4 regions of the Heyndrickxia faecalis genome follow, and region 2 is predicted to be linked to each of the others. Evidence: riboswitches for the same ligand, from Rfam matches in the RefSeq annotation. Region 2 holds a riboswitch; each other region holds the start of a gene.
What was found. A riboswitch is a leader RNA that binds a small molecule or an ion and turns the genes downstream of it on or off. The one in region 2 is predicted to bind S-adenosylmethionine.
Positions count from the first base shown of each region.

Region 1: another riboswitch for S-adenosylmethionine. It lies ahead of ABR335_RS02540 (YezD family protein); the one in region 2 lies ahead of metK (methionine adenosyltransferase).
Region 3: another riboswitch for S-adenosylmethionine. It lies ahead of ABR335_RS15795 (phosphoadenylyl-sulfate reductase); the one in region 2 lies ahead of metK (methionine adenosyltransferase).
Region 4: another riboswitch for S-adenosylmethionine. It lies ahead of ABR335_RS09730 (assimilatory sulfite reductase (NADPH) flavoprotein subunit); the one in region 2 lies ahead of metK (methionine adenosyltransferase).

Region 1 is NZ_CP158453.1:529,092-534,454, reverse strand. It holds gene ABR335_RS02545 (bifunctional GNAT family N-acetyltransferase/carbon-nitrogen hydrolase family protein) at 1-1,025, opposite strand, end outside; SAM riboswitch class I at 1,510-1,616, shown strand; gene ABR335_RS02540 (YezD family protein) at 1,732-1,911, shown strand; gene ssuE (NADPH-dependent FMN reductase) at 2,000-2,539, opposite strand; gene ABR335_RS02530 (ATP-binding cassette domain-containing protein) at 2,560-3,318, opposite strand; gene ssuC (aliphatic sulfonate ABC transporter permease SsuC) at 3,333-4,091, opposite strand; gene ssuD (FMNH2-dependent alkanesulfonate monooxygenase) at 4,105-5,238, opposite strand; gene ABR335_RS02515 (sulfonate ABC transporter substrate-binding protein) at 5,253-5,363, opposite strand, start outside.
Region 2 is NZ_CP158453.1:1,286,745-1,292,107, forward strand. It holds gene pckA (phosphoenolpyruvate carboxykinase (ATP)) at 1-1,347, opposite strand, end outside; SAM riboswitch class I at 1,518-1,666, shown strand; gene metK (methionine adenosyltransferase) at 1,812-3,023, shown strand; gene asnB (asparagine synthase (glutamine-hydrolyzing)) at 3,254-5,152, shown strand.
Region 3 is NZ_CP158453.1:3,321,688-3,327,050, reverse strand. It holds gene ABR335_RS15805 (glycosyl hydrolase family 28-related protein) at 1,107-2,510, opposite strand; gene ABR335_RS15800 (TIGR04104 family putative zinc finger protein) at 2,680-2,985, shown strand; SAM riboswitch class I at 3,311-3,415, shown strand; gene ABR335_RS15795 (phosphoadenylyl-sulfate reductase) at 3,507-4,232, shown strand; gene cobA (uroporphyrinogen-III C-methyltransferase) at 4,633-5,363, shown strand, end outside.
Region 4 is NZ_CP158453.1:1,996,549-2,001,911, reverse strand. It holds gene ABR335_RS09750 (ABC transporter substrate-binding protein) at 1-360, shown strand, start outside; gene ABR335_RS09745 (VOC family protein) at 683-1,081, opposite strand; gene ABR335_RS09740 (phosphosulfolactate synthase) at 1,065-1,850, opposite strand; gene ABR335_RS09735 (2-phosphosulfolactate phosphatase) at 1,843-2,538, opposite strand; SAM riboswitch class I at 2,712-2,812, shown strand; gene ABR335_RS09730 (assimilatory sulfite reductase (NADPH) flavoprotein subunit) at 2,933-4,789, shown strand; gene cysI (assimilatory sulfite reductase (NADPH) hemoprotein subunit) at 4,807-5,363, shown strand, end outside.

The DNA.
Region 1 (5,363 bases), 760 kb from region 2:
GTCTGCCTTTCGATCGTCCCGTCGCGCCGGAACAAAAAGGCGACATTGTAAATGCCCCCGTCTTCTTCCACAAAATGGGACCCGCCGATAATGTTGACATTGTAGCGCACGGCAAGCTCTGTAAACAGTTCAATATATTGGTCTGTGTACTCGGAAAGCCGGCGCACTGCCTGGTCAGGACGCTTTTCCTCCAGGTAGGACATCAGCTGCGTGGTGAAAATTTCCGGAAAAACGGCAAAATCAGAACCGAAATCCGCTGCCACATCGACATAATATTCCACCTGTCTGACAAAATCATCGAAGGAATCAATTTTTTTCATCATATATTGGATTGCTGTAATCCTAACCGGGAACGAAGCATGATAGACACGGCGGGACTTCGGCAAATAATCAACGTTATGCCATTCCATAAGCGTTGCAAATGAAGCGGATGCTGTATCATCCGGCAAATACTGCCTGTTGATCCGCATAATCTGGAACCCTTCAAGCAGCTGGAAGGAAAGAACCGGGTCATATATATTGTGCATCTCAACCTCTTCCACGTATTCGCGCGGGGTCATTTTGTCTTTATATTTGCTGTAATTCGGAATCCGGCCGCCAATGATGATGCTTTGAAGGTTCATTTTCCGGCAAAGCTCTTTCCGTGCCTCATACAATCGATGCCCGAACTTCATGCGCCGGTATTCCGGGTCGATCATCACTTCAATGCCGTACAGGTTGAGCCCGTGCGGATTATGGTTGGTAATATAGCCGTTCGCGGTGATCGTATCCCATGTATGCTGATCCTCGTATTCATCGAAATTGACAATTAAGCTGGAGCAGGAACCGACAACTTTCCCTTCGTATTCCACGCAAAACTGCCCTTCCGGAAAAATCCGGATATGGCTCTCGAGCTGCTCGCGTTTCCACGGCTCCATCCCCGGAAAACATTTTTTCGACAATGCCATAATATCATCAATGTCTTCGAACCGGATGTTCCGCACCTCGATTTTCTTCTCAAACTTGGATACATCTGTCTCTGGCACAATCTCACACCCTTAACACACTTTTTCTTTTTATCATACCCTATCCGGAACGGTTTTGCTCAAAAAAACTCTATGTAGGGCTTGCTAAGTCAGTAATATTCCTAGATTTAGCAAGGCTGCTGACAGCTTTCCGCACCTATTAAAAGGATTTTACAACAAATCCAGGGAAAAGCTTGCACTCGAAAGCCGATTCAACATATGGAGAAGAAAAAATCGCCCATTTTCCTTTGAGAGAGCTGCAGACAAATTGGGTACAAACTCAGAATCGGATTCGTTCAGCAATCCCTATGTATCCTTTCATCATCCAGCAATTGGAATACCTCTCTCTAGATGTTCATTTCACCGTGTACAATGAGATGATGGAGTGTCTTCCCATTTTTTCACTTACCTGCCCTTCGAGTAAACCGAAATGTTGAAAATATAAGTTGACAAATCGGAATAATATTATTTATCATAGTTTTAACAAATTATTTTCTTGCTATACAACTTATCAAGAGAGGGGGAGGGACTGGCCCGAGGAAACCTCAGCAACAGATTCTTTTTGGGAATACTGTGCTAATTCCAGCAAGCGTCAAGCTTGGAAGATAAGTTAAGGAGTGCGCCCTCTTCTTAACTTTCTTGAAGGGGGCCTTTCTTTTTTGGATCATCCGAATTGCCGGCCGGACCACCAGGCACACACGAAATTTATTTTTGGGGGTAGTGAAAAATGGCTCATATTGATGAAACAAAAATCGCCCGCATTATGGAATCATTGCAAAAACTGGAGTTTGGAACAGTGGTCATTTCGATCCATGAAGGGAACATCACACAGATCGAAACAACCGAGAAAGTCCGGTTTGCACTGGAAAAGAAAAAAGCGGCACTTCCCAACCAAAAGATGGGATGACGGGCGCCGGTACTCCGGTTATCGCTTTCCCCGTTTTTCGTACGACACGAATGCCGGCATTTGGATATCGTCCAAATGCCGGATTTGTTTATGAGTACAAAGATATTGAAGTTTGCGGAAACAATGTTTTTAAAGCAGCATTCAGGCGGTCAGCTGCTTGCCGGTCGAGTTCATAGAGTCCATCCCTTTTTTTCACTTGTTGGTCGAGAATAAACACCCCTTTTTCTATGCACGTTGTCCCGAGTGAGGCCAAAACCGGTTTCAAGGCGTAATCGAGCGCGAGCAAGTGGCCGAATGTACCGCCCATGGCGAGTGGCAGCACCTGCTTGCCGGATAAGCCATTTTGCGGCAAAAGATCCAGAAATGTCTTGAGCAATCCGGAATAAGACGCTTTATAGACCGGTGTCAAAATGATTACCGTATCGCCTTCTTCTACTTTTCTTAATGCCCTGGTGATGGGCGGGCTTTGCCGGGCATTCATTAAATCGCCGGCCGGAAGTTCCCGAATATTGATGAGCTCCGGTTCGTACCCGTGCCCCCTTAACCCGGCCCTGATATAATCACGGATCCCATTTAATCTCGTATACGCAGAAGGGCTCCCGTTCAGCAGTACCACTTTTTCCGCCATATGAATCCCCCAATTCTTCCTTAATTTTTCATTGCGTGCAACAGCTGATGGCCGTTGTTCCCTAAAATGCGGTTTAAAATATGATTGGTCGTTGCTGAAAAGAGGGCGTGGTCCCTTTTCCGTGGATAAGGAAGTTTTACCGGATAATCCATCGCAATTTCCCCCTCTTCGATTAACACAACCCGATCAGCGAGGGCGACTGCTTCTTCCACGTCATGTGTCACCAATATGGCCGTAAAATGTTTTTCAAGCCAAAGCGACTGGATCAGCGCATGCATTTCAATCCGGGTTAATGCATCGAGCGCCCCAAGCGGTTCATCGAGGAGAAGGATGTCCGGCTCATGGATTAATGCCCTCGCCAGTGCCACCCTTTGTTTCTGGCCGCCGGATAAAGACGAAGGCCAATCATTTGCACGCCCTTCCAGCCCGACTTTTCCAAGCATTTCAAGTGCCTTGTTCTTCCAGTCGCCCGCAAGGCCAAGCCCGACATTTTGAAGCACGGTTTTCCATGGGAGCAGGCGGCCGTCCTGAAACATCATTTTTGCCGATCCGTTTCTGCCGGATAAAGGCGCCCCGTTTATAAGGATTTTTCCGCCGCTTGCCGCTTCAAGTCCTGAAAGCAGCCTGAGAAGCGTACTTTTGCCGCATCCGCTCCTCCCAACAATCGCAACAAATTCCCCTTTTCTTATTTTTAAATGAAGATGGCGCAGGATGCGATGGCTGCCGAATGATTTCTCCAGCCCCTCAATCTCTACAGCAAACGCCTTTTCTTTCGGCATCGTTTCCTCCTCCTTTATTTTTGATATGACGGGTGCCACTTTAACAATCGTTGTTCTGCGATTTTTGCCAGCCAGTCGGACAGTTTTCCAAGAAGGGCATATAAGACAATACTCAAAACGACAACATCAAGCTGCATGAACTCGCGGGCGTTCATGGCCATATAGCCAATGCCGGAGTTGGATGCAATCGTTTCGGCCACAATCAAGGTTACCCATGTGACCCCGAGCGCATAGCGCACACCGACTAAGATGGAAGGAAGCGCCCCCGGCAGGATCATATGCCAAAAAAGTGCCGTCCCTTTCAGCCCGTAAACTTCTCCCATTTCGATTAGCGCTCTGTCCACCGAGCGGATGCCATGGAACGTATTTAAATAGATTGGAAAAAAGGTGCCGAGCGCAACGAGAAACAGCTTCGCTTCTTCCCCGATCCCGAACCATAAAATGACAATCGGAATCAGGGCAAGGTGGGGAACGTTCCGGATCATTTGCACGGTACTATCGAGCAGGCTTTCCGCTTTTTTGGACAGCCCGGTAAACAACCCAAGTCCAAATCCGATTCCGCCGCCAACCAAAAATCCGATCAGTGCCCGTTTTGTGCTTGCGCCGATATAATTGAAAAGCTGCCCGGATTGCGTGAGACCCCAAGCCGCTTTTACAACGGCAACAGGGCTTGGGAGCACATTGGGTGGCAAGATGCCAGCAGAACTTGCAAGCTGCCAGGCAAACAGCAGGCAAACCGGCACCACCCACGGCATGACGCGTTTTTTCAACATCAGATCGGCCTCCTTACTTTAATACTTTCGGCAGTGCATCGTTCGCCACAATCTCGCCGAACGGGCTGATGACATTGGAAACGGGGGCATCAGGCTGTTCAAGCGGCAGGTATGGGAACAACAGCTCAGCCGTCCGGTACGCTTCTTCAAGATGCGGATAACCGGATAAAATGAACGTTTCAATGCCAAGCTCCGCATATTCCTTCATTCTTTCTGCGACAATTTCCGGGCTCCCTACAAGTGCCGTTCCCGCCCCGCCGCGCACGAGCCCGACGCCGGCCCAAAGGTTCGGACTAATTTCAAGATTGTCGCGGCTGCCGTTGTGGAGAGATGTCATCCGTTGCTGGCCGACCGAGTCAAACCGTGAAAAAATCTTTTGGGACGCATGGATGAGTTCATCATCGACATACCGGATCAAGTCATTGGCTGCATCCCATGCCTCGTCCTCTGTTTCCCTGACAATGACATGGAGCCGAATCCCAAAACGCACTGTCCTTCCTTGTGCTGACGCCAGTTTTTTGACATGATCGATTTTTTCCTTTACTTTTTCCGGCGGCTCGCCCCAAGTCAAATAGACATCGACATGTTTTGCCGCCACTTCCTGCCCGATTTCTGACGACCCGCCGAAATAAAGCGGCGGATAAGGCTGCTGCACCGTTGGGTAAAGCAGTTTGCTCCCTTTTACGTTTAAATATTTGCCTGTAAAATCCGCTTCCCTGTTTTCAAGCAAATTCCGCCAGATGGTCAGGAATTCATCGGTCAGTTCATAACGTTCGCGGTGGCTGAGGTGGAGACCGTCTCCGGCCAGTTCAACAGGATCTCCCCCTGTGACAACATTGATGAGCAGCCGCCCTTCAGAAAGCCGGTCAAATGTTGCGGCCATTCTCGCTGCCTGCGATGGAGACATGATCCCGGGCCGGACCGCAACGAGGAACTTTATTTTTGAAGTAACCGGTATCAGGCTCGAGGCCGTCACCCATGCGTCTTCGCAAGATCTTCCGGTTGGGAGCAAAGCCCCGGTGTAGCCGAGGTGGTCGACAGCCTGTGCCACTTGCTTTAAATAGTTGAAAGTGACGGCCCGCCCGCCGGTTGTTACCCCCAGGTAGCGCGAATCACCATGTGTCGGTATAAACCAAAATACGTTCATCCTTTATTCCCCCTTCATTTGGATAAAAATGCTTCTTTCACTTTGATTGGTTTCGGAATTAACTTCAGTTTGTAAAATTCATTTGCGATTTGCTGCTGGTCTTTCAGCGTTTGGGTTGTGATTTT
Region 2 (5,363 bases):
CATGGCCCGCGTATCGCTTAATTTCATGCGGGAACCGGTTCCGTACGGGCCGCCTGTCCAGCCGGTATTGACAAGAAATACCTGGACGTTGTGCCTGTCAACTTTCTCGCCGAGCATTTCCGCATAAACGGCGGGCTCAAGCGGCAAAAACGGCGCGCCGAAGCAAGTGGAGAACACGGCTTCCGGGCGCGTGACGCCGCGTTCGGTACCGGCCAGTTTAGAAGTGTAACCGCTTAAGAAATGGTACATGGCCTGCTCTTTTGTCAGCCTGCTGATCGGCGGCAGGACACCGGATGCATCGGCCGTCAGGAATATAATGGTTGACGGATGGCCGGCCATGCCGGAGCGGGCAATATTGCCGATGTTTTCAATCGGGTAAGCAGCCCTTGTATTTTCCGTCAGTGCATTGTTGTCATATTGCGGTTTGCGGGACACCGGATCTACGACCACATTTTCAAGTACGGTCCCAAAACGGATCGCCTGGTAAATTTGTGGTTCTTTTTCTTCCGTAAGCCCGATGCACTTTGCATAGCATCCGCCTTCAATATTGAAGACACCGCTGTCGGACCAGCCGTGCTCATCGTCCCCTATAAGTGCGCGCTCCGGATCGGCGGAAAGCGTCGTTTTCCCGGTCCCGGACAAGCCGAAAAACAGGGCCGTATCGCCGTTTTTCCCAGTATTGGCGGAGCAGTGCATGGGAAGGATGCCTTTTTGCGGCAGCAAGTAATTCATGATGGAAAAAATGCTTTTTTTCATTTCGCCTGCATATTCCGTCCCGCCGATCAAAATTATCCGGCGTTCAAGTGAAATCATGATGAACGCTTCGGAATGCGTGCCGTCAAGCGCCGGGTCTGCCTTAAACAGCGGCGCGGAAAGAATCGTAAATTGCGCATCGTGTTGATAGAGCTCCTCCGCATCCGGCCGGATAAACAATTGATGCGCGAATAAATTATGCCAGGCGAACTCATTCACGGTCTGGATCGGAAGGCGGCTTTTTGGATCGGCACCCGCAAAACCTTTAAACACAAAAATTTCGTCTTTCCCTTTTAAATGCCGGACCATTTTTTCATAAAGCCTGTTGAACACGCCGGGAGAAACCGGCTGGTTGATTTTGCCCCAGTCGACACGGTCTTTTGATTCGGAGTCGACGACAATAAATTTATCTTTCGGTGACCTTCCTGTATATTTTCCTGTTGCTGCAGAAATGGCCCCTTCCGTTGTCAGTACAGCTTCTTTCCGTTCGATAATTTTTTCCATTAATTGTGGCACGGAAAGCTGCATGCGTACGTTTTCCCCCGACAACAAAAACTTTAAATCGTCAGAAGCGCCAATCAGATCCATTTTCATAAACCGCCCCTTTGAATAACTTATTTCACTTTAAACGATATCAGTATAACATATTCATCCGTTTATTACATACTTTTTTCCGGGAAAAATGCAGAGGACAAAGGGGAGAAGGGCGAAAAAATCATTGACAGCGCCTGCTAAATTGCGTATGATTTTACTTTGAACGGATACTCTTATCCCGAGCTGGTGGAGGGACGGGCCCGATGAAACCCAGCAACCCGCCTCTGGAACAGGCAATGCGCTCGCAACGCAGCTGCCGCTTGACTTCCAGGCAAAGGTGCTAACCTGCAGCAAGGAATGTTTCCTTGAACGATAAGAGTGAAAGGCGCGATTGATTGAAGTCAAAACCTTTCCACTCATGATGAATGGGGAAGGTTTTTATTTTTGGCTTTGTACATGAAATGAATCGAGTTTAGGGTATGAGTACCGTTTCCAATATGTAACCATATAAGGAGGAAAAGCGGATGTTAAAAGGACGGCATTTGTTCACATCGGAATCGGTGACGGAAGGCCATCCGGACAAAATTTGCGACCAGATTTCCGATGCCATTTTGGATGCCATTTTAGAAAAAGACCCGAATGCCCGCGTTGCCTGTGAAACTTCCGTCACGACAGGGCTTGTGCTCGTCACGGGGGAAATTTCCACCAATACATATGTGGATATTCCGAAAGTGGTGCGCAAGACCATTAAAGAGATCGGCTATACGCGCGCGAAATACGGGTTTGATGCGGAAACCTGCGCGGTGCTGACATCGATTGACGAACAGTCCGAAGATATTGCGCGCGGCGTTAACCAGGCTTTGGAAGCCCGCGAAGGCGGGATGAGCGACGAAGAGATTGAGGCAATCGGAGCCGGCGACCAGGGCCTGATGTTCGGGTTTGCCTGCAATGAGACAGAAGAGCTGATGCCGCTTCCCATTTCGCTTGCCCACAAGCTTGCCCGCCGTCTTGCTGAACTCCGCAAACAAGAAGTGATCCCGTATTTGCGCCCGGATGCAAAGACACAGGTGACAGTTGAATATGACGAGAACAACCAGCCTGCCCGGATTGATACGATTGTCATTTCAACGCAGCATGATCCTGACATCAGCGCCGGACAAATCCAGGAAGATATGAAAAAATACGTCATTGAACCGGTTGTGCCGGCACACTTGCTCGATGCGGATACAAAGTATTTGATTAATCCGACCGGCCGCTTTGTTATCGGCGGCCCTCAAGGGGATGCGGGGCTGACCGGCCGCAAAATCATTGTCGACACTTACGGCGGCTATGCCCGTCACGGCGGCGGCGCATTTTCCGGGAAAGACCCGACGAAAGTGGACCGTTCCGCTGCTTATGCCGCCCGCTATGTTGCGAAAAATATTGTTGCGGCAGGCCTTGCGGAAAAATGCGAGGTACAGCTTGCGTATGCGATCGGGGTGGCGAAGCCCGTTTCTATTTCCATCGATACGTTTGGGACCGGAAAAGTGCCGGAAAAAGTGCTGATCGAGGCGGTCGAAGCTCATTTTGACCTGCGCCCGGCCGGCATTATCAAAATGCTCGACTTGCGCCGTCCGATTTACAGGCAGATCGCTGCGTACGGGCATTTCGGCCGCGATGATTTGGATGTGCCTTGGGAAAAAACGGACAAAGCCGGGGCGTTGAACGAATTCGCCCGCAATCATATCGGAAAATAATATGAAAAAGAGCGCGCCTGGTATACAGGCCGCTCTTTTTCATAAAACGGCGGGAATAAGGAATCCTGTTTGCCTCATTTTTAACAAAAACCCTGCAAACTGGCGGAAAACATGCTAAACTATATTACATGTGCAGAATTTGGCCGTCAAATTTTGGCGGAAATGCATTTGTTTTTTAAAGAAATAAATTTACAATAGAGTATATCGAAATGAAGTAGGTGACTTTTTACATGTGCGGATTTATTGGCTGCGTCCATGACCATCCCGTTACATTATCAGACGAAGACAGGCAACGGTTTAAACAGATGAATCATATGATTGAGCACCGCGGCCCGGATGATGAAGGCTTTTATGAAGACGAGCATATCCAGTTCGGTTTCAGGCGCCTGAGCATTATCGATATCGAGGCGGGGCACCAGCCTTTAACATACGAAAACGAACGGTACTGGATTATTTTTAATGGCGAAATTTATAACTATGTGGAATTGCGTGAAGAACTGCTAAAAGAAGGGATGACATTCGAAACGAATTCGGATACGGAAGTCATTCTTGCCATGTACAGCCGTTACGGCGAAAAAGCAATCGGACGTCTGCGCGGGATGTTCGGGTTTGCGATCTGGGATAAGCAGGAACAAACGCTTTGCGGCGCGCGTGACCCGTTCGGCATTAAACCGTTCTTCTATTATGAAGACGGCGATAAAATGTATTTCGGTTCTGAAAAGAAAAGCATTTTGCTTGCCATGGAAAAACCAGAACTGAATTATGATGCTGTCCAATATTATTTAACCTACCAATTTGTGCCCGAACCTTTCACCATGACAAAAGACATCCGGAAACTTGAACCGGGCCATTATTTTGTGAAAAAAATTGGCAAACCGATGGAAATCAAACGATATTGGAAAGCATCCTTCCACCCGGTTCATAAAAGCGAGGACGAATTTATTCAAGAAGTGCGTGACGTAATGATTGATTCGGTGAAAGTCCATATGCGCAGCGATGTACCGGTTGGCGCATTCCTGTCGGGTGGGATCGATTCCTCGATTACGGCATCGATTGCAAAACAGTTCCACCCGGGCATTAAAACATTTTCCGTCGGCTTCGAACGCGATGGCTACAGCGAGATTGATGTTGCCAAAGAAACGGCGGAAAAACTCGGTGTTGAAAATATCAGCTATGTGATCACGCCGGAGGAATATATGAAAGAACTGCCAAAAATTATTTGGCATATGGACGATCCGCTCGCAGATCCTGCTTGTGTACCCCTTTATTTTGTGGCGCGTGAAGCAAGAAAGCATGTGACCGTTGTTCTGTCCGGCGAAGGCGCGGATGAATTGTTCGGCGGCTATAATATTTACCGTGAACCGCAGTCGCTTGAAGTTTTTGATAAAATTCCGGCTGCCGGAAAATCAATTTTGAAGGCTTTGGCGAAAGTGCTGCCGGAAGGGGTAAAAGGAAAGAGCTTTATCGAACGCGGTGTCACGCCAATGGAAGACCGTTATATCGGCAATGCGAAAATGTACACGGAAGAAGAAAAACGCGACTTGCTGTTGACTTATAACAACAGCCTTGACTACCGCGATATCACAAAGCCGCTGTACGATGAAACGAAAGGCTACGACCCGGTTGACCGGATGCAATATATCGATATCCATACGTGGATGCGCGGCGATATTTTGCTGAAGGCGGACCGGATGACGATGGCCCATTCGCTTGAACTGCGTGTGCCGTTTTTGGATAAAGAAGTGTTCCGGGTCGCTTCACAAATTCCGGCGGGCTTAAAAACGTCCCATAACACAACGAAGTATATTTTGCGAAAAGCAGTGGAAGGCATCGTGCCAGACCATGTGCTGAACCGGAAAAAACTCGGGTTCCCGGTTCCGATCCGCCACTGGCTGAAAGATGAAATGCATGATTGGGCGGTAGAGATCATCAAAACGAGCCCGACGGACGACATCATCAACAAACAATATGTATTAAAACTGCTGGAAGACCATTGTGCAGGCAAGCTGGATTACAGCCGGAAAATCTGGACCGTGCTGATTTTCATGCTGTGGCATGCCGTGTATATGGAAGACAAGTACGATTTTCAAAAAGGAGCACAAGGGCGGCTTGCCGGCGCTTCGTTGTAACAGAAAAAAGGGGGGTCTGGCCCCGCTTCCGTAATCAATCGGAAACGGGGGCAGGCCCTTTATCGTATAACGCTTTTTTTCGCACATGCCCGCAAGCTTTGCATCGCGGCGGTTTTTAAACCCGGTTAGCAGTATGGCCCTATTTTTATCATGCTTTTTTCGCCTGTTTGCGGCTTAAAACAATGCGGCTGCCGGTGCCCGCCGTTAACCT
Region 3 (5,363 bases), 1.5 Mb from region 2:
CGTCAAAAAGACAAAAAGGAATGGGATCCGCCCCCAAATGTCTTTTTAAGACGTTTAAAAAGACAAAAAGGATCTGGGCAGTGGTCCAAGTGTCCTTTAGAGGCCTTCTAAAAGACAAAAGGAAATGATTCCCACCCTGAAATGTCCCCTAGAACACTTCAAAAAGACAAAAAGGAGGTGGGACCGAGTCCAAATGTCTTTTTAAAACGTTCAAAAAGACAAAAAAGGATCCGGGCGGAGGTCCAAATGTCCTTTAGAGACCTTCAAAAAGACAAAAGGCAATGATTCTCGCCCCAAGATGTCCCCTAGACGCCTTCAAAAAGACAAAAAGGAGTGGGGATCGAGCCAAAATGTCTTTTTAAGATGCTCAAAAAGACAAAAAGGATCTGGGTAGTGGTCCAAGTGTCCTTTAGAAGCCTTCAAAAAGACAAAACGGGGGTGGGACTGAGTCAAAATGTCTTTTTAAAACGTTCAAAAAGACAAAAAAGGATCCGTACGATGGTCCCAATGTTTTTTAGAGGTCTTTAAAAAGACAAAAGGCAACAAATTTCCCGGGAAAGCGTCCTTTATGGTGAAAGGAAAATAACACAATTGGTCGGGAAAAGTATTCGCAACTTAATGAGAGAAAAATTGCGATAACATTACTGGCACGAGTGCTATGAAAGACATGTCACAACAAATTTCCGGGCATTGGCATCAAGGAAGACAAAATGTCTTTTACTCGAGAAGGGGCGCAAAGTCGGCAAAAACTTTGTATAGAAATGTCTTTCCACGCCCGCATTCATGACAAAAGACACCAAGTTTCCCCGGGAAATGATCTTCAAACGATGATGAAAAGGAAGGATCCAGGGCTTGCTGAATCAGCAAAATCTCGGACGGGCAAGGATCCCAAGGGTTTTGCCGAACTTTAAATGCAAGGGTTTCAAAAAGATGTAGAAAAAACTTTGCACTCGAAAGCCATTTCATCCCCTTTTTTGCAGATATCGCTTCTATTGGTGGCAAACATGAAGGCTGGACTTGCAGGGTGAATCGGATAAGAAGCTATTATCCGATTCATTCGGCAAGTCTTGCTTAGATTCTCTCTTTATTTATGAACAATCCAAGCATTACAGCAGTACGCATTTGTCTTTGCCCCTGATCCGTTTTGCATTTTGAAACCCGCTGATTTCTACATTTTTCAAAATAACATTTTTTGCGCGGTACTGGATGGCGACAACAGGATTTCCCTTGAAATCATAATCCGGGTCGCCAAGCGCAGTCAGCCCGTTAATTACAACGTTTCGGTAAGCGGAAACAACGAGGCTGCGCGGCGTTGAACCTTCATATAAATCCGTAAACACTGGCGCGACGGAAACTAGATTGGCCGCCACAATATGGTTCGCGCTTTTCGAGTCGGCATCTTTGCCTTTATGGTGGCCGATATGCCGGAAGTTAAAAGAGCGGTTGTCGCGGACAGAAAGATGGCCATACAAATGTACATGAGAAGCAGCCGATGCATTGTGGTGGGCTTTGATTTCGACACCACCAAAACAGCCGCTTGATGCATTATTGCAAAGCCATACATGGCGCGAGCCGTCATCAATCTCAATGCCATTGGAGTTGGAAAACCCTTTTTTGTGGGCCCTTCCACTTGGGTTGTAACAGAAAGAATTTGAAATAAAACAATAGTCGCTATGGTGGGTGGTAATCCCGTCATCACCGAATCCGCTTGCCGTGAGCCCGTCAAGCCAGATATAGCGGCTTCTTCCTGGGGCGAGAAAGCCGTCGCCCAAATAATGATAACGGGCAGAGGATACATCAAAACCGTGTAGGCCGGCCCCCACCGCCTCCACATTTTTCACCCAGCCAAACGTGACGTGCGCAAAAGTCAGGCAGCTTGAACGGTTATTTCCTGCCGCCGTTCTTTCCTCCTGCCCGAGCCTTTCGACATTCCAATCGAGCGTGAGCCCCTCCACCGATATATGGTGATTGCCGCGGTGAAAATGGGCATTTTGGATGAGACGCGTTTTTTTCGGCGCATGCGGATGGAGTTTGATGATGGTTACGCCTTTTCCACTCCCACAAAGGCATGTCCATGAAGGCAGCTTAAGCCCCTTTACTAGAAAAACACCCTCCGGTACGATCACTTTCACCCGGCCGTTTCCCAATGCTTTTTGGAATGCCACTGTGCAGTCGGTTTTTCCATCGCCGACCGCACCGTAATCTGCCACATTGACTGTACGGGACGCCGCAGCCAGCAGCCGGCTGTATGCTTGATCCAATATCTTTTTCCATTCCGGGTACACGAGGCCGTTCTGATCTGCAAGCGTTTTATACGGTTCAACCGGATATCGCCGGTTCAGCAGCAGCCGTGAAAGGGAAAATGGTTTGTGAAATTCCGGCTGACAGTACTGTTGAAAAAGCGCTTCATTTTCCTGGACCAGGGTGCCCGGCTGGACTGTCCTGCGCGAAAGCTGGCGCAGCAGCATGCCGTTTGTCCGAGGGTCATGATGCTTGTCCAAATGAATCATTTTTTCACCCCACTTTGCCTTCATTCAGTCTGTGTCAATTGATATATGTAGTTTACCCCCGCAGGTTGGAAAACGCACTGAAAAAGAAGACTTTTCCAAACCATAGTTGTTAATATAAAAAAGAAATTGAATTTTATGTTAGAATCAATGAAAAGGAAGGTGAAATTTAATGAGCCTGCCAAAATGTTTGAATTGTAACCATCAATTTAAGTGGATTTATATTTTTAAGAGACTATGGAAGTTTGACCAAACCATGGAATGTCCAAATTGTACAGCCAAGTTATATCCAAGTTTGAAGTTTCGAAATAAAGTTGGTTATCTTTCTCTACTTTGCCTTTTCGTATCATTTGGACTGATGATATTGAGCATTCCAAAAATTGCATTCATAACACTAATCGTCATTCTTTGGGTTTGTTTGATTCTTACGATGCCTTATGTTTATTCGTTTGATAATAAGGAAAGACCTCTATGGTAAAAGGTAGCTGTTGTTCCTTTTTAAAAAGATGCTGCAGAAATCCGGGTGGGATGGAGCGCAGATTTGAGCCTGGTACGACTGAGGACATCCGCAAGTTTAAAGATGAATGACCAATCTGGTACAGAAGCAAAATTTTGAAGAAAAGCCCAAGGAAGCTAGCCAAAAAATGAAGGGTTGGTTGGAAACTTTTTCCGTTCAATGAGGATCAAAAACGGACATATAAACATCTTTCATGAAAATGGGCCTGATTTTCTTTATCAGAATTTTTCGTTGACGAATAGCATAAGAAGGTATACAATAAACTTCAAGCTTATATGTTGTTATTTTCTTATCAAGAGAGGTGGAGGGAAGGGCCCTGTGAAGCCTCGGCAGCAGGTCCGGAAACGGGCACTGTGCCAATTCCTGCAGGTGGTGGCCTGAAAGATAAGAAGATTTCCCGGGAATGGATATCTTCTTACTTCAGGGTAAGAAGATTTTTGTCGTTTAATCCTTAGTAATCGAATGCGAAAGAAGGGAATAGAGTGGAGCAAACGCGGCTCACATATGAACAGTTTACGTCGGATCCGTTCGCAGCGTTCGTGCCGGAAGATGAAACGAAGGGCGCATTGGAAATTTTGCAGTGGGCATATGGCACGTACGGCAAATCAGTGGTATATGCGTGCAGTTTCGGCGCAGAAGGAATGGTGCTGATTGATCTCATTTCGAAAGTCAGAGAAGATGCGGATATCGTATTTTTGGATACCGACCTGCACTTTCCGCAGACTTACGAATTGATTGAAAAAGTGAAAAAGAAATATCCGGCTTTAAATATACAAATGAAAAAACCGTCGCTTACGCTTGATGAACAGGCGGCGCAATACGGATCTGCCCTTTGGAAAAGGGATCCGGACCAATGCTGCTATATCCGGAAAATCAAGCCGCTTGAAGAAACGCTGCAGGGAGCTGTGGCCTGGATATCCGGCTTACGGCGGGAGCAATCGCCGACAAGGGCAAAAACGAATTTTGTCAATAAAGATGAAAGGTTCCATTCGATTAAAATTTGCCCGCTGATTCATTGGACATGGGATGATGTTTGGAACTATATCCGGTCTAACAATCTTCCATATAACGAATTGCACGACCAGGGATATCCGAGCATCGGCTGCTTCCCGTGCACACGTGCTGTCGGAAACAGCGACTCAAGAGCGGGAAGATGGGCGGGCTTTAATAAAACCGAATGCGGGCTGCATACGGTTCAGAAAAAATAAGGCTGCTATATAAAATGACATAGGTAATAAGAGTAAGCATCAGTCTGCATGACAAGATTTCGTTCATTTTACAAAATTCCTAGATTTGGTAAGGATGCGGCAAAAATTTATATACAAATCGGTTTTATGAAAAAACCAGGGAAAAAATTGCACTTGGAAGCTGATTCAGCGTATAGAGAAGATAAAATCGCATTTTCGAAGATGGATTCTTTTATATTTTGAGATGGAGCTTGCTGATAAATTGGGTACAAACGCAGAATTGGACCCGTTCAGCAAGCTCTAGCGGCAAAAGCAGCCAGCTTTTTCAGGTGCCCGCTTGTAGCCAATCCAGACTAGGATTGTTCAAGTGCTCGCATCAACCAAAACAACGAGTCCGATTAAGTTTAAAGCAGGTGAAGAAATGAGAAAAGTATATTTAGTCGGGGCAGGACCCGGCGATCCGGAGCTGATTACAGTGAAAGGATTGCGCCTGATCCGGGAAGCGGATGTCATTTTATATGACCGGCTGGTGAATCCGGACCTGTTAAAAGAGGCAAGGCCGGATGCAGAACTTGTCTACTGCGGGAAAAAACCGGATGCCCATACGATGACGCAGGATATGATCAACCACCTGCTTGTGAAATTTGCTAACCAAGGAAAAACGGTTGTCCGTTTAAAGGGCGGTGATCCGTTTATATTCGGTAGAGGCGGGGAGGAAGCGGAAGTCCTGGTGCAAAAACATATTCCGTTTGAAATCGTGCCGGGAATTACAGCCGGTTCCGCTGTGCCCGCCTATGCCGGCATTCCGCTCACCCACCGCGGGCTCAGTACATCCGTTGCTTTTATCGCGGGCGTCACGAAAAAAGGCGAAGATCTTGATGCGTATTGGTCCAAATATGCGGGAATTGATACACTTTGCATTTATATGGGCGTGAAAAATCTGCCACTCATCTGTGCGCAACTGATAAAGCACGGCAAATCACCGGACATGCCGGCTGCACTAATCCGCTGGGGCACGACTGAAAAACAGGAAACCGCGGTCGGCACGCTTGGAAATTTAAGTAAAAAGGCGGCTGGGCTGCGCAACCCATCACTTTTGATCATCGGAGAAGTGGTAAAACTGCGCGAAGAGTTAAAATGGTTTGAACAGCT
Region 4 (5,363 bases), 710 kb from region 2:
GGTGTTCCGGATTATGCCGAACTCGTTTTCATCGCAAACGAAAATAAGCTGAAACAGCAGCCAGACATTTTTAAAAAATTTCTTGCTGCTGCCGAAAAAGGCCAGCAATATGTCAAAAAACATCCGGAAAAGGCGCTTGCCATTTTGTTAAAACATGAAGATGCCTCTTCACCGCTGGATAAAAATGTGGAAACGAAGAGCCTGCACATTTTGCTGCCGCTGATGAGCGAAAAAAATAAAACGATTGCCGATCAGGGCCTGAAAAAATGGCAAGACGTTTCGGATTGGCTGTACCAGACAAAGATCACAAAAACACATGTCAATGCCGCAAAAGCTTTTGTCCATTTAGAAAATAAATAAGGAGCATTCTGGAAGCCAAATCGCTTTGGCTTCCGCCAGCATGGGATCACAAAACCGGGTGGCGGAACATGCAGAGTATGTTATTCGCTTCAAGCGCTGCATGTTCCTGCGGGAAGCCGCAAAAAAACCGCAGCTGTATGCCTGCGGTTTGCATGTTAAGCCTAAAAAGGGCCTCCGGGGCTTTGCCATCCTGCTGAACATAACGATCAAACGTCTCGGGCCAGGAAAAAACGCTTATCGCCTGGCCCAAATGGCAAAGCATGCGATGCGGCTCTTTCCGGAAAAAGCCGCATCGCATGCTTTGAGCAATGAATGGGACTGGTTAATACACCATGCTTTCATCGTGGTAATATTTAAATTCGAGCAAGTTGTTGGAGGGATCTTGGAGGAAAAATGTCCAATGTTCCTCTTGCCTGCCCCCAAACCGGACCATTTTCTCCTGGAAAAATGCCAAGCGGTTTTTCTTTGCGGATTGGAGGGTTTCCTCAAATGCTGCTTTATCCAAAAAAGTAATGCCGAAATGGCGGGGATACATTTTCGGGTTGGGGTCTATTTTTTCAGGGCTCAGATGGCAGACAACCTGGTCCCCGAAAAAATTGAAAGTGACCCGGTCATCATACCGGCGCGCCACCTTACAGCCTAATTTCTGATAGAAATCGGCTGTTTCATCAAGATCTTTGCACGGGATCGCCAAATGAAAAATTTTATCCGTTTTTCTCATGGGAATCTCCTCCAATAAAAAAAGTATCTGATCGCAAACCGAGCCTTAATGTTTCAAGCGCAAGGGCATCCGAAAAAGGGATGTTGGCCAGATTGGCATCCGGGCCGAGCTGTTGGATAAAAAAAGCCTGGAGCTGCTTGTTGGGCGCTTCGAAAATGAAAGCATCGCGGGGAATCCCGGAGTCCAGGATGGCCGCAAACATCTCCTCCCGTATTTCCCCGTCCCCGTTGCAAATGCCGCTCGTGCCGCTTTCCCTTGCCTCTGTCATCACTTTATATGCGCCTGCTTCTAAATCTTGACTAATCGATTCCAGCCATAACGCCGGCGTGTCGGCTATTGATTTGGCAGTATCTTTTGAGCCAACTTCACTTAACACTTTAAACTCCTTTGAAAATTCCGCAATATAATGGCACTTTTCCGGATTGGACAGCGGCAGGGTGCCATTTGAGATTTCAACATATTCGCATGCAAACCGCCGGCAGTATTGAACGTACCGATCCGTCTTTCCCTGGCTGGCAAACTTTTCAAATAAAGTGCCGCCGAAAAAGAAGGCAATGACGTTTTGCCTCAGGTGATCTATTTTTTCTTCCAAATGGCGCGAAACCACCGATGTTCCCCAGCCGAATTTGACGAAATCAATATAAGGGGCTGCACTGTTCATGGTATCTTTAAAAAAGTTCAGCGGAATGCCATTGTCAATTAAGATGGTGATTCCGCAATCCCGCGGTTTCTCATTGCGTAAAGGCAGTGTCAAACCATGGTCATTCATCTTCAACCCTCACGATCGTTGGAAATTCTCCTGTTGGATCAATTTTCATAACAAACCCGCAGTCTGTTTCGTTGCTGCAAAATTCCAGGTCAGCCGGGTTAAATGCAGGCTGGCCGGGATCAAGAAATTTCTTTGCAACACTGGCATTTACAATCTCCTTGATCACTGATTCCGGCTTTATCGTGCCGGAGCCGGTAAGGATGCTTTCCATGTATAATGCGCATGCCAGGTCATCTTCCCCCGTCGGATGGGAAGCGATAATATTGATGCGGGCGTTGTCTTTGCCTTTCCATTTGCGCAGGACCCATTTTGCCGTCATTTTTGCATTCGAAAAGCCGGTAACATAGACTTCCTTTGCACAAAGGGCGCGGAAGGCTGCTTTTACCCCGTTTGTGGATGTTTGCACCAACGTTTTGCCGGCTAACGGCTGTTTGGCGATGGCGGCCGGTGAATGGCCCAAATCAAATCCCGGGATCGGAAGGCCGTTCCTTTCGCCCGTGAGCAAAACATGCGGGTATTTGTTTTTGATACGAAAAGCCGTTTCTATTGAGTCAGCCAACCAAATCTCTTTTACGCCGCCCAAAAAGGCATGGTGGGCAACCGTAAACGCGCGGATTACATCGATCACAATATTGGCGTCCCCGTCTTCCGGCGTCATCTCATTCCCCTGGTAAATGCGGATATTCATCCATTCCCCCCTCATTCTGTGCAAAAGATACATAAAGTATATTGGGGGGACGCTTGATGCGGAACTTGCCACCCTTTTCCTTTTTTAAATGTCCCATCTGTTCAAAAAAGAATTGACTGTACCTGCATTTGATTGTATAATGTTTTCAATGATTTCTAAATAATGATTCGTGCTTCTTATCCAGAGAGGTGGAGGGAAAGGCCCTTTGAAGCCTCGGCAACAGGTTGAAAAACACTGTGCCAATTCCTGCAGACAATCGTCTGAAAGATAAGAGAAGTTGACCATTGTGCGCCGGCTCTTCTTATCTTTGTAAGGAGAGCTTTTTTCGAAGGCGCTTCTCATGGAAAGAAGCGGATTAAAATCCAAGTAAACTTCTATGTATATTTGGATTAGGATGTCATACATAAATAAACAAATGAAAAGTGCATGCAAACATTGCGAGGTGGAAGATTTGCCGTTAAGTGTACAAAACAGCCCGTTTAGTAAAGAACAGGCGGAAAAGTTAAATGAACTGCTGCAACTATTAACGGATCAGCAAAAATTATGGCTAAGCGGATATTTAACCTATCCGTTTGCCGAACAAGGAACGAATCCCCCGGGAAGTACAGCTGTTGCTGAAAAACCGGTACAGACGGCAACCAAAACGGTTACGCTGCTGTTTGGTTCCGAGACAGGCAATGCCCAGGCGCTTGCCGAAGCATTCGCCGCCAGATTAAAAGAAATGCAGTTTACCGTATCTTTTTCGGCACTCGATGCAGCCAAGCCGAAAGATTTAAAAAATGCAGGGTATCTGCTCATCATTACAAGTACACAAGGGGAAGGGGATCCGCCTGACAACGCATTGTCTTTCTATGAGCTGATCCACAGCAGAAAAGCCCCGAAACTGGACGGGGTCCAATTTTCCGTTTTGGCGCTTGGGGACCAGACATATGAGTTTTTTTGCAAGGTCGGAAAAGAGATCGACAAGAGGCTGGAAGAGTTGGGCGGGGAACGGCTCTATCCGCGGGTGGATTGCGATGTGGATTATGAAGAAGACGCCCAGGAATGGTTTGAAGGGGTTACAGGCGTGCTCCAGTCATCTGCCTTGCCGCCTTCAACCGCAGCAGATGCCACCCGGCCCGCAAACACCGATTATTCCAAATCCAACCCGTTCCAGGCGGAAGTGCTGGAAAATATCAATTTGAACTGGGAAGGGTCCAATAAAGAAACGCACCATATCGAACTATCCCTTGAAGGTTCCGGTTTTACATTTGAACCGGGGGACAGCATCGGGATTTACCCGGAAAATGACCCGGAACTCGTGGAACGTCTGATCGAAAAGCTCGGCTGGGATCCAAAAGAACCGGTTCCGATCAATAAAAAAGGGGAAGTGCTGCCGGCCAGGGAAGCATTGCTCAGACATTATGAAATTACGAGATTAACAAAACCGCTGCTTCAGCAGGCAGCCGTGCTTTTCGGAAACAAAGGGCTTACGGCTTTGCTTGAAAATGAAGCGGAGGCAAAGGCATACCTTGAAGGGCGGGGCCTGATCGATCTTGTCGAGGAGTATCCGCCGGAAAAAGTGGAAGTGCAAGCTTTTGTACAAATGCTCCGGAAAATGCCGCCGCGGCTTTATTCGATCGCAAGCAGCTGGAAAGCGAACCCCGATGAAGTCCATCTTATCATTGCACTGGACTGCTATACAGCAAACGGAAGGGTGTGCGAAGGGGTTTGCTCCGGACAAATCGCAGGCAGGATAAAACCAGGAGACAAGCTGCCGGTTTATGTCCACCGCAATCCGAATTTCAAACTTCCGGCTGATCCGGATGTGCCGGTGATCATGATCGGGCCGGGAACAGGCGTGGCGCCGTTCCGTTCTTTCCTGGAAGAAAGGGAAGCGGAAGGGATCACCGGCCGTACATGGCTGTTTTACGGGGACCAGCATTTTGCGACGGATTTTCTGTATCAGCTTGACTGGCAAAACTGGCTGAAAAATGGCGTGCTCGAACGAATGGATGTGGCTTTTTCGCGCGACCAGGCAGAAAAAATATACGTCCAGCACCGGATGCTTGAAAAAAGTAAAGATTTTTATGCATGGCTTGAAAAAGGCGCCTGTGTGTATGTGTGCGGCGATGAAAAGCAGATGGCCCGCGACGTCCAAGAAACGCTGCTTCACATTCTTGAAACAGAAGGCAACATGACGAGGGAAGAGGCAGAGGGCTATTTGCAGGAAATGCGCCAAGAAAAACGTTACCAGCGTGATGTGTATTAACAGAGAGGGGCAGGAAGATGGTTGATAAAAAACTTGATCCGCTTGAAACGATAAAAGAAAAAAGCCGGTTTCTAAGAGGAACGATTGCGGAAGGGCTCAAAGATCCGCTGACCGGCGCGATATCCGAGGACGATAATAAACTGTTGAAATTTCATGGCAGCTACCAGCAGGACGACCGGGATATCCGCAACGAGCGGCGCAAAAAGAAACTGGAGCCGGCTTACCAGTTTATGGTGCGTGTCCGCATTCCGGGCGGCGTTGCGACCCCGGAACAGTGGCTTGTGATGGATGAACTGGCGCAAAAATACGGGAACGGAACGCTGCGTATGACGACCCGGCAGACGTTCCAGATGCATGGCATTTTAAAATGGAATTTAAAGCAGGCCATCCGCGAAATGAACGATGCGCTCATGACGACGCTTGCTGCGTGCGGGGATGTGAACCGGAATGTGATGTGCAACCCGAACCCGTACCAGTCGGGTGTGCATGCCGAGGTATATGAATGGGCGAAAAAAACGAGCGACCACTTGTTGCCGCGGACTTCCGCGTATCATGAAATCTGGCTGGAAGATGA